DNA from 2 places in the Agromyces sp. P2_B3 genome. Region 2 is predicted to be linked to the other one. Evidence: predicted binding sites of a transcription regulator. Region 2 holds the regulator's gene; the other holds the start of a gene.
What was found. The regulator HrcA, encoded in region 2, represses chaperone genes, less so after heat shock. The targets are predictions, from matches to a motif close to TTNGCACTCGNNNNNNNCGAGTGCNAA.
Positions count from the first base shown of each region.

Region 1: AC1DZA_RS01075 (Hsp20/alpha crystallin family protein) is a predicted target of HrcA. The motif match lies at 2,575-2,601, and genes of this name have one in related genera.

Region 1 covers NZ_JBFUDH010000001.1:228,844-234,664, forward strand. Annotated here, with positions in the region: gene AC1DZA_RS01060 (FUSC family protein) at 1-890, opposite strand, end outside; gene AC1DZA_RS01065 (transglutaminase-like domain-containing protein) at 1,000-1,788, shown strand; gene AC1DZA_RS01070 (NAD(P)H-binding protein) at 1,823-2,470, opposite strand; gene AC1DZA_RS01075 (Hsp20/alpha crystallin family protein) at 2,683-3,132, shown strand; gene AC1DZA_RS01080 (DUF885 family protein) at 3,235-4,932, shown strand; gene AC1DZA_RS01085 (hypothetical protein) at 4,963-5,241, opposite strand; gene AC1DZA_RS01090 (nucleoside deaminase) at 5,341-5,821, shown strand, end outside.
Region 2 covers NZ_JBFUDH010000007.1:84,109-89,929, forward strand. Annotated here, with positions in the region: gene AC1DZA_RS11995 (DUF1990 family protein) at 1-203, shown strand, start outside; gene hemW (radical SAM family heme chaperone HemW) at 207-1,433, shown strand; gene AC1DZA_RS12005 (DUF4870 domain-containing protein) at 1,437-1,865, opposite strand; gene AC1DZA_RS12010 (DUF4870 domain-containing protein) at 1,989-2,411, opposite strand; gene hrcA (heat-inducible transcriptional repressor HrcA) at 2,605-3,627, shown strand; gene dnaJ (molecular chaperone DnaJ) at 3,685-4,791, shown strand; gene AC1DZA_RS12025 (16S rRNA (uracil(1498)-N(3))-methyltransferase) at 4,803-5,537, shown strand; gene AC1DZA_RS12030 (histidine triad nucleotide-binding protein) at 5,562-5,821, shown strand, end outside.

The DNA.
Region 1 (5,821 bases), on a different contig from region 2:
TCGGGCTCGGCGACGCGCACGGCGAGCCGCACGTCGTGCGCGACCCGGCGCAGCTGCTCGGCGATGGCGCGCACGGTCGGTTCCCGGTGCAGCGCGTCGTCGTAGTGGTCGGCGAAGGCCCGCGTCATGCCGATCAGCTGCGTGACGATCGGGCTCAGCAGGTCGAGCAGGTCGCGCAGCGCCGCGAGCTCCTCTCGGTGCGCCGACCGGCGGGGGTTCAGGGTGAGCGACTCCTCGCCGGCGTCGATCGCGGCCTCGGCGGCATCCCGCATCGGACGCAGCAGCCGCGCCTCGATCATCAGCGTCTCGACGTCGGCGGCCGCCTGCGGCCCCTCGAGCGCCGCCGCGAGTCGATCGACGGATGCCGCGAGCTCAGCGCCGAGCCGGGCGATGTGCTCGCGCGCGGGCGCCACCGCCACGGGTGGCACGATGGCCACGTTGACGACGATGCCGATGGCCGCGCCGATGAGCGTCTCGAGCACCCGATCGAGGGCGTACTCGGGCGAGGACGCGCCGAGCGCGAGCACGAGCATCGCGCTGATCGCGACCTGGTTGGACGTGCCCGGCGTCATCTTCAGCGCCCAGGCGACGAGCATGGCGATGACGATCGCCAGCAGGATGATCCAGGTGCTCTGCCCGAACACGAGCGAGATGCCCGTGGCGATCACGACGCCGAGGATCACCCCGATCGAGCGCTCGACCGCCTTGCCGAGCGACTGGTTCACGCTCGGCTGCACGACGAGCAGCGCCGCGATCGCGGCGAACACGGGCAGCGGCCCGGGGATCAGCCAGCCCGCGATGAGCCAGGCGGCGATCGTCGCGACCGCCGACTTCGCCACCTGCAGCAGCGGGACCCGCTTCGTGGCGCGCAGCGTGGCCGAGATGCCCATGCCCCTCAGGCTAGCCGCGCGCCGGAGGGCTGGGCAGATGGGTCGCCCGCGGGTGAGAATGGGACGGTGCCACCCGGCACGCCCTTCGAGGACGAACGAGGTGTCACGCATGCAGCGATCCGTCTCCGCCCAGCTCACCCTGCAGGTCGCCGCTCCGGCGCGGCTCGCGTTCATCGTCGCCGTGGCGGCCCGTCCGCCGGCCGAGCGACTCGCCCTGCGGCACGACGGCGAGGCGATCCAGCCCCGTGAGGTGACGGATGCCGCGGGCACGCGCATCCACGTCGTCGACGTCGCGCCCGGCACGGTCACGCTCGACTACGGCGCCACCGTCGAGGGGCGCGCCGACGCGGCATCCGGAACCGAGCTGGAACTGCTGGAGTACCTCCGGCCCAGCCGCTACGGCGAGGCCGACCGGCTCGCGCCGACCGCGCACGCGGAGTTCGCGGGGTTGGCCGGTGCCGACCTGCTCGCGGCCGTGAGCTCGTGGGTGGGCACGCGCCTCAGCTACGTGCCCGGTTCGAGCCAGCCGACCGACGGCGCGGTGCAGACGCTGCTCGCGGGCCGGGGCGTGTGCCGCGACTACGCCCACCTCGTGATCGGGCTGCTGCGCGCGCTCGACGTGCCGGCTCGCCTCGCCGCCGTCTACGCGCCGGGCCTCGACCCGATGGACTTCCACGCGGTCGCCGAGGCGCATGTCGACGGCGCGTGGGACGTCGTCGACGCCACCACGCTCGCGCCGCGGTCGACGCTCGTGCGCATCGCGACCGGGCGCGATGCCGCCGACACGGCGTTCCTCAGTTCGTACGGCGGCAACGTGACGCTCGAGTCGATGCTGGTCACGGCGGTCGCCGACGAGCTGCCCGACGACGACGTGACGCGCCTCGTCCGGCTCGGCTGAACGGCAGCAGTGAGTCTCGCGCGCTCGGGCCGGCTCAGAGCGAGGCCAGCGCCTCGTCGATGGGATCGTCCCCCGAGACGAGCTCGAACTGGGTGCGGGATGCCGCGCCCGAGGTGAGCAGGGCGGCGATCGTCGCCGCGACATCCGCCCGGGGGATCGAGGCGCGAGGCACCGTCGTCGCGGCACGCACACGCCCGGTGCCCGGCTCGTTCGTGAGCCCGCCGGGCCTCACGATGGTCCAGTCGAGGTCGCGCTCGCGCACCGAGGCATCCGCTTCGCTCTTGGCACGCAGGTAGAGCTGGAAGACGTCGTCGGACTCGGCGTCGAACTCGTCGGTGGCGATGGCCGAGACGACGACGAGCCGGGGCACCCCCGCAGCCTCGGCGGCGTCGGCGAGCAGGATCGCCGCGTCACGGTCGACGGTGAACTTGCGTTCGGCCGAGCTGCCCGGGCCGGCGCCCGCGGCGAACACCGCGGCATCCGCGTTCTTCAGCACCTGGCCGACCTCGTCGACCGACGCGTGCTCGAGGTCGAGCACCACGGCGACCGCGCCGGTGGCGTCGACGTCGTCGCGATGGTCGGGGTTGCGGATGATCGCCACGGGTTCGTGGCCGGCCTCCGCGAGCAGGCGTTCGAGGATGAGGGCGATCTTGCCGTGACCTCCGGCGATGACGACGCGCATCGCCCCAGTCAACGCGGTGAGCGCCGCTGCCGCAAGCGCTCCGGGCGGCGACACAGTGACGATCGGGCACCCCGAATTCCGGACGGATGTCACGCGCTGCGCTCTTGGCACTCTCGCGGTGCGAGTGCTAATCTGAACCTACTTGAGCGAGATCGACTCAAGTCTTGGACACCGGCCCGAAGAGGGCCGCGACACAGGGAGGAATGCCGATCATGGCCATGTACTGGGACCCGTTCCGTGACCTCGACCGCCTCGCTGCGACCATGCTCGACTCGAGGCAGGGGCCGCGCGTGATGCCGATCGACCTGCACCGCGATGGCGACCACTACGTGCTGAACGCCGACCTGCCGGGCGTCGACCCCGGCTCGGTCGACGTCGACATCGACGGACAGCTGCTCACCATCCGCGCCGAGCGCACGCTCCGCTCCGACGAGCAGGCGCAGTGGCTCGTGCGCGAGCGTCCGAGCGGATCGTTCCTGCGCCAGCTCACCCTCGGCGACGGGCTCGACACCTCGGGCATCAGCGCCCACTACGAGAACGGCGTGCTGAGCGTCGTCATCCCGGTGAGCGAGCAGGCGAAGCCGCGCAAGGTCGAGGTGCAGTCCGTCTCCCGTGGCGAGCAGGCCGTCACGGCCGGCCGCGGCAACGGCAGCGGCAGCTGACGCGACCGACCAACCCGGGGAGCCCGCACCGCCGCCCGGCGGGGCGGGCTCCCGCCATGTGCACCGCCGTTCCCGTCGGTGGCCGGGTCTAGCGTGGAGGGCATGACGTCGCTCGCAACCGACCTCGCACGACTGGGCGCCGAGTTCTCGGAGTGGCGCGACGCCACCTCGTTCCGCACGTCCGACGACATCCCGCGCGTCGAGCGCCCGGCCGGGTGGCTGCCGCGCTTCGACCGTGCCGCGATCCACGAGTTCACGCTCACGCTCGCCGGCTTCGCCGACCGCTGGAAGGCAATCGACGCCGAGGGGCTCGGCGCGCTGCCCGTCGGCACGCAGGTGGACCACCGGCTGCTCGGCGCCGCGTTGGCGCGCGTGCACTGGGAGCTCGAGGTGCTCCGCAACTGGGAGCGCGACGCCGTGTTCCTCACGTCGCAGGTGCTCGGTCCGTGGTTCGACCTGCTGCTGCCGCCACCGCCGTTCGACGAGCGGCGACAGGCCGACCTCGTCCGCGTGCTCGAGGCCATCCCCGCCGCCGTCGAGCAGGCGATCACGAACCTCGAGCGCGCCGGCGTCGCGACCCTCGCCCGGGTGGCGGCGGCCGACCTCCACGAGATCGGCGCGCGGCTCGAGCGCTCCGTGGCCGAGGTCGTGCCGCTGACGGATGCCACGACCGCCGCCGCGCTGCGGGCCGCGCAGCCCGGGGCGAGCGCGGCCCTCGAGCGGTTCCGAGGCTGGCTCGCGGCATCCGCCGATCGGCTCGGGCCCGACGTGCCCGTCGGACGCGAGGCCTTCACGTGGTACCTGCGCCACGTCGCGCTCGTGACGCACGATCCCGAAGAGCTGGTGCGCGCCGCGATGCAGGACGCGAACCGCAGCATCGTGGCCGAGGTGGCGACCCGCGCCCGCCTCCGCGACGTCGCCGAGCCCCCGCTTGCCGCCTCAGCCGAGGCCGAGTCGACGGCCGAGGCCGCCGCGGAGGCCGAGGTGCGCGCCTTCTACGAATCCGCGGGCCTGCTCTCCCAGCCCGAGACGCTGCGCCGCTACCGCTTCGCGCCGACGCCGCCCTACCTCGAGCCCCTCGCGTTCCTCGGCGTGAACGACGACCTCACGAGCGTCCGTCGCGTGGCGGACGACGCCACCTCGTACGTGCCCGAGCCGTCTGCCGAGCTGCCCTACTTCGACGCGGCGAACGCGCGCGACCCGCGCCTCGGCATCATCCACGAGGGCGCGCACAGCCAGCAGCTCGCGCTGTCGTGGGCGCAGCCGAATCCGCTGCGGCGGCACTTCATCGACTCCGTCGCCAACGAGGGCATCGCGCACTACAACGAGGAGCTCATGCTCACGGCGGGGCTCTTCGCCGACGCCCCGCACTCGCAGGTCATCGTGCACAACTTCATGCGGCTGCGAGCGTTGCGTGTCGTCGTCGACGTGAACCTCGCCACCGGGGCGTTCAGCCTGCCCGAGGCCGTCGACTTCTTCGTGCGCATGGTGCCGATGGACGTCGGCACCGCCACCGAGGAGACCGCCTACTACGTGGCGACGCCCGGCCTCGCGATGTCGTACCTGGTCGGCAAGCACGAGGTCATGCGGCTGGTGGCGGATGCCGCGGTCGCGGCCGCGCTCGACGGCGCCGAGTTCTCGCTCCGCGAGCTGCACGACGTCGTGTGGCGCAACGGCAACGTGCCGATGTCGCTGCTGCGCTGGGAGCTGCTCGGCGACCGCGGCGACGTCGACGCGCTCGATGCCGCCGGCGCGTGGTGGGAGTCGGCGCCCGGGGGTGCGGGGGTCAGCGGGAGCTGAGGTCAGCGGGACCGAGGCAGGCGGGGCGCGTCAGAACGCGACGCCCTCCGCCGCGTCGGGGCCGTCCACGTCGGACTCGTCGGGGTCGGTCGCGGCTGGGCCGGTCGCGTCTGTGCGGGTCGCATCCGGGCCGGGGGCGTCCGGGTCGCGCTGCGACGCGGCATCCGGATCCTCCTCGGGCTCGAACGTCGTCGGCTCGCCCGCGCCGACGCCCACGCCGTCGGGTTCGTTCGGGATCGTGCCCTCGCCGCCGAGGCCGTCGGGCTTCTTCGTGCCCTCGGGGTCGTGGTGCGCGGTTGCGTCGCTCATGGTGTCCTCCCCTGACCTCCTCACGATCACACGCCCGTCGGCGCGCCGGCGCGGGGTTGACACGCACGACAATGGACTCAGCGACGAGGGAGGGCCCGCATGACCGACGGAACCGTGGTGACCGAGGCCGACCTGGCGTGGCTCCGCCGATGCGTGGACCTCGGCACGGCCGCCCGCCAGCGTGGTGACCACCCCTTCGGGTCGCTCGTCGCCACCGCCGACGGACGCACCGTCGAGGCGATGAACTCGGTCGTCACCCACGCCGACCCCACCGGGCACGCCGAGACGAACGTCGTGCGTGCCGCGGCATCCGTGCTGCCCGCCGAGGTGCTGGCGACGAGCACGCTCTACACGAGCACCGAACCCTGCGCGATGTGCGCCGGCGCGATCTACTGGAGCGGCATCGCCCGGGTCGTGTACGCCCTCGGCGAGGACGGGCTGCGCGACATCGTCGCCGAGCAGGAGGGCGTGCCCACCATGGCGCTCCCGTGCCGCGAGGTGTTCGCCCGCGGCGGCCGGCCCGTCACGGTCGCCGGCCCGGCCGACCTGCCCGAGGCCACGACCTTGCACGACGGCTTCT
Region 2 (5,821 bases):
GCACCACGGCCGAGGGCCCCGAGAGCGGCGAGGAGTCGTTCATCCTCGAGCACCGCGAGGACGACACCGTGTGGCTCACCATCCGGTCGCTGCTCGGCACCGCCGGCGGCATCCGTCGACTCGTGGCTCCTCGCCAGCGCCGCAAGCGCCGGGAGCTCACCCGCGTCGAGCTGCGGGCCCTGCACCCCGCGGGCGGCGTGTAGCCGGTGGGCTCGGCCCTTCCGCTCGGCGACCCCGCGCCGCTCGACGGGCTCCTCCCGGCATCCGCCGCGGTGGGCGCCGACGACCGGGCGTTCGGCGTGTACGTGCACGTGCCGTTCTGCCGCGTGCGCTGCGGCTACTGCGACTTCAACACGTACACCGCCGGTGAACTGCGGGGGGCGCGGCAGGTGGACTACGCCGACCACGCGATCGGTGAGATCCGGATGTCGCGGCGGGTGCTCGAGGCATCCGGAGTGCCGCATCGCCTCGCCTCGACCGTGTTCTTCGGGGGCGGCACGCCGACACTGCTGCCCGCCGACGACCTGGTGCGCATGCTCGGCGCCGTGCGCGACGAGTTCGGACTCGAGGAGGGCGCCGAGGTCACGACCGAGGCGAACCCCGACTCGGTCGGACCCGACGACCTGCGTCGTCTCGCCGACGGGGGGTTCACGCGCGTGTCGTTCGGCATGCAGTCGGCGGTGCCGCACGTGCTCGCGGCACTCGACCGCACGCACGATCCCGCGCGGGTGCCGCTCGTGGTGCGCTGGGCGCGCGACGCCGGGCTCGACGTGAGCCTCGACCTCATCTACGGCACGCCGGGCGAGTCACTGGGCGACTGGCGCCGGAGCGTCGAGGCGGTGGTGACCGAGCGGCCCGACCACGTCAGCGCCTACGCGCTCATCGTCGAGGAGGGCACGAAGCTCGCCCGCCAGATCCGTCGCGGGGAGCTCGCGACGCCCTCCGACGACCTCGAGGCCGACATGTACGAGCTCGCCGACGACCTGCTCGCCGCCGCCGGGTACGAGTGGTACGAGGTGAGCAACTGGGCGACGGATGCCTCACAGCGGTCGCGCCACAACCTCGGGTACTGGCGCGGCGACGACTGGTGGGGCGTCGGGCCTGGCGCGCACAGCCATGTCGGCGGCGTGCGCTGGTGGAACGCGAAGCACCCGGCCGCCTACGCGGATCGCGTGACGGCGGAGCTCTCGCCGGCCGTGGGACGCGAGGTGCTCGACGCCGGCACCCGCGAGACGGAACGGGTGCTGCTGCTGACCCGCATCCGGGAGGGCATCCGCATCGAGTCGTTGCACGCCGGCGGCCGGCACGCCGTGGCCGGTCTCATCGCGGACGGCCTCGTGGACGCGAAAGCCGCCCTCGCCGGTGTGCTGATGCTCACCAGGCGGGGGCGGCTGCTCGCGGACGCCGTCGTGCGGCGCCTGCTCGAGGAGTGAGGCTCAGCTCACGAACTTGATCGTGAGCGGGTAGCTGTAGAGCTGGCCCTGGTTGGCCTTCACCGCGGCGATGATGCTGAAGACGATCACGAGCACCCACACGGCGATCAGGATGAAGATGCCGATCACGATGAACGTCGTCACGATGCCGACCACGTAGGCGATGGCCATCGTGATCTGGAAGTTCAGCGCGGTCGCGGTGTGCTCGCGCACGAAGGGGCCCTTGTCCTTGAGGATGAGGTAGCCCAGCAGCGCCGGCACGAAGCTGAAGAAGATGCCGCCGATGTGCACGAGCGTCGACCAGAGCTTCTCATCGCTCGGGCTGAGCTGCTGGCTCTGCCCGTAGGGGTTCTGCGGCGGTGCGGGCGGCCCCTGCGGTGGCGGCGGCGGCGGTCCCTGCGGCGGCGGGGGAGGCGGGGTCTGGTCGGACATGGCGGTCTCCTTCTCCGGGCTCGTCCGTTCGGCGAGACTCGTTCAGGTTCATGCTGGCACAGCAACGCCCGCCGCGGGAATAGGCGCTCCCGCGACGGGCCGATCGATCTTGCCGGCGTGCGCCTACTTGATGAGGCGGATGGCGAACGGGTAGCGGTAGTGCTTGCCGTCCTTGGCCTGGAGGAACGCGATGATCGAGAAGACGACGCCCACGATCCAGACGACCCACATGAGCAGCGCACCGATGAAGACGACCACGAGGATGGCCGAGATGATGTAGCCGAAGACGAGGGTGATCTGGAAGTTCAGCGCCTCCTTCGCCTCGGTGTTGGTGAACGCGCCGCGGTCCTTGAAGACGAGCCAGATGATCAGCGACGGCAGGAAGCCGAGCACGCCGCCGAGGTGGGCGAACGAGCCCCACTGCACGTCCTGCTCGGGCGTCAGCGGCGGCGCGGCGTGCGTGGCGGGGGTGGGCGTCGCCGGTGCGGCGGGCGGAGGCGGCGTCTGCCCCGTCGGATCCGAGGGCTGGACGTTGGGGTCGGTCATGTGCGTGCCTTTCAGGGGGGTTCAGAAGGGGTGAACCGCGACTGCAGCAGGGAAGGTGCAGGCAAGGTGCCTCGCGGGGTACCCATACGGTAGCGCTGCGCCGTGCGGCCCGGCAACGGTGCTGACCCTGATTCTCGCGGTAGGATTGGCACTCAGTCAGAACGAGTGCTAAGCGGTGAGGGAAGCGAGGACCATGGTCTCCGAACGCAGTCTCGCAGTGCTCCGCGCCATCGTGCAGGACTACGTCGCGTCCCGCGAGCCGGTGGGTTCGAAGACGATCGTCGAGCGCCACTCCTTCGGCGTGTCCGCCGCCACGATCCGCAACGACATGGCCCTCCTCGAGGAGGAGGAGCTCATCGCGGCGCCGCACACCTCGTCGGGTCGCATCCCCACCGACAAGGGCTATCGCGTCTTCGTCGACCAGCTCACCGACGTGCGTCCGCTGAGCCAGGCGCAGCGCCAGGCCATCGAGACCTTCCTCGGCGAATCGAGCGACCTCGACGAGCTGCTCGCGCGCACGGTCCGGCTCATCGCCCAGTTGACCAAGCAGCTCGCCGTGGTGCAGTACCCCTCGTTCGGCAGCGCCCGCGTGCGGCACGTCGAGCTCGTGTCCCTCGCCCCCGACCGCGTGCTCGGCATCCTCATCGCCGACTCGGGGCAGGTGGAGCAGCGCCTCGTCGCGCTCGACGAGCCCGTCGACGACGAGACCCTCTCCGCGCTGCGGGTGCGCCTGAACGACCTGGCCGGCGGACGGACGATGGCGGATGCCGCGGACGCGCTCTCCGGCGAGATCCCCGGCGCCGACGGCCGCCACGCCGTCGTGGTGCAGACGATCGCGGCGACGCTCGCCGAGCAGGCGCGCGCCCAGCGACACGATCGCCTCGTCGTGGCGGGCGCGGCCAACCTCGTGCGCACCGAGCAGGACTTCGCGGGGTCGATCCTCGGGGTCATCGAGGCGATCGAGGAGCAGGTCGTGCTGCTCCGGCTGTTCGGCGAGATGGCCGGCGACGAGCACGCGGTCGCGGTGCGCATCGGGCGCGAGAACGCCTCGTTCGGCTTGGGCGAGACCTCCGTCGTCTCGAGCGCGTTCGCGATCCCCGGTCGCGACGTGTCTCGCCTCGGCATCGTGGGACCCACCCGCATGGACTACTCCAACAGCATGGCGGCCGTGCGAGCCGTCGCCCGCTACCTCTCCCGCACCCTCGGCGAGAGCTGATTCCCCGCTGCCGTCGCATCCGACCGGCATCCGGCAATTCGAAAGGACACGCCCTCCGTGGCAGACCACTACGAGGTCCTCGGCGTCTCGCGTGACGCCACCCCCGACGAGATCAAGAAGGCCTACCGCCGCCTCGCGCGCGAGCTGCACCCCGACGTGAACCCGGGCGCCGACGCATCCGAGCGGTTCAAGATGGTCACGCACGCGTACGACGTGCTGTCGGACCCGAGGCAGCGGGAGCAGTACGACCTCGGCGGGCAGGGCGGATTCGGCGGCGCCGGCGGCCAGAACTTCGGCGGATTCGGCGACATCTTCGAGACCTTCTTCGGCGCCGGCCAGCAGACCCGTGGGCCGCGGTCGCGGCGTGAACGCGGCCAGGACGCGCTCATCCGCGTCGAGGTGGGGCTCGAGGAGGTCATCTTCGGCACGCACCGCGACATCGAGGTCGACACCGCGATCCTCTGCGAGACATGCCACGGCTCGTGCTGCCAGCCGGGCACGTCGCCCGTCACGTGCGACATCTGCCACGGCACGGGTTCGATCCAGCGCGCGGTGCGCTCCCTGCTCGGCAACGTCATGACCTCGAGCCCCTGCGGCACCTGCCGCGGCTACGGCACCGTCATCGCCACGCCCTGCGTCACCTGCCAGGGCCAGGGCCGCGTGCGCGCCCGCCGCACCGTGCCGGTCGACATCCCCGCCGGCGTCGACACCGGCGTGCGCCTGCAGATGCCCGGGTCGGGCGAGGCAGGCCCCGCCGGGGGCCCGAACGGCGACCTCTACCTCGAGATCAAGGTGCGCAACCACGAGGTGTTCAGCCGGAACGGCGACGACCTGCTCTGCACGCTCGAGGTGGCCATGACCGACGCGGTGCTCGGCGCCGACACCACCATCCCGGCGCTCGACGGCGACGTGCGAGTCGAACTCCACGCAGGGCTGCAGAGCGGCGAGATCCTCACCGTCAAGGACCGCGGCGTCACGAAGCTCCGCGGCACCGGTCGCGGCGACCTGAAGATCGGCGTGCAGGTCGTCACTCCCACCAAGCTCTCCTCGAAGGAGCGCGACCTCATCCAGCAGTTCGCCCACTCGAAGAAGGCGGCCGCCCCGGCGCTCAGCCACTTCCAGCAGGGCCTCTTCGCGCGGCTCCGCGACCGCTTCCTCGGCTGACGGATGCCGCGATGAGCCACCTCTACCTCGACGAGTCCCTCGACCTCGCGTCCGTCGCCCCCGGCGCGACCGTCCAGCTCTCGGGCGACGAGGCTCGGCACGCGGTGACGGTGTCGCGGGTGCGCACGGGCGAGCGGATCGCGATCGGCGACGGCCGCGGCATCCGCGTTCTCGGCATCGTCACGGCGACCGGGCCTCGCGAGCTCACGCTCGAGGCCGACGAGGTCGTCGTCGAGGAGCCGCCTGCGATCCGCATCACGCTCGTGCAGGCGCTGGCGAAGGGCGATCGCGACGAGCTCGCGGTGCAGGCCGCCACCGAGCTCGGCGTCGACGCGATCGTGCCGTGGGCCGCCTCGCGCTCGGTGTCGCGCTGGGAGGGGCCGAAGGCCGAGAAGGGCCGACAGCGCTGGGCGACGATCGTGCGCGAGGCCGTGAAGCAGTCGATCCGCTCATGGCTTCCGCCCGTGGCATCCGTCACCGCGACCGGTGCGCTTGCGACGGCGGTCGAGGGCTCCCGGATGCTGCTCCTCGAGCCGACCGCGACGACGGCGCTCACCGAACTGCGGCCCGACGGTCGCGACCTGGCGCTCGTCGTCGGCCCCGAGGGCGGCATCGCCCCGTCCGAGCTCGAGGCGCTCGTGGCCGCCGGGGCCGAGCCCGTGCGGCTCGGCGCCTCAGTGCTGCGCACCTCCACGGCCGGCCCTGCGGCCATCGCGGTGCTGAACGCAACCCTCGGGCGGTGGTGACGCATCCGTCGCTACGATGGGCAGATGACCCAGTCCGCCGCGGAGCCGACCCTGTTCGAGCGCATCGCCGCCCGTGAGATCCCCGCGCAGATCGTGGCGGAGACCGACCGGGTGATCGCGTTCCACGACATCGCGCCGAAGGCACCCGTCCACGTGATCGTCACGCCCAAGCAGGGCGACTACCGCGACGTGGCAGAGCTCGCCGAGGGCGACCCCGAACTGCTCGCCGAGCTCGTCGCCGTCGCACGTGGCATCGCCGACGACCTCGCCGACGGCGACTTCCG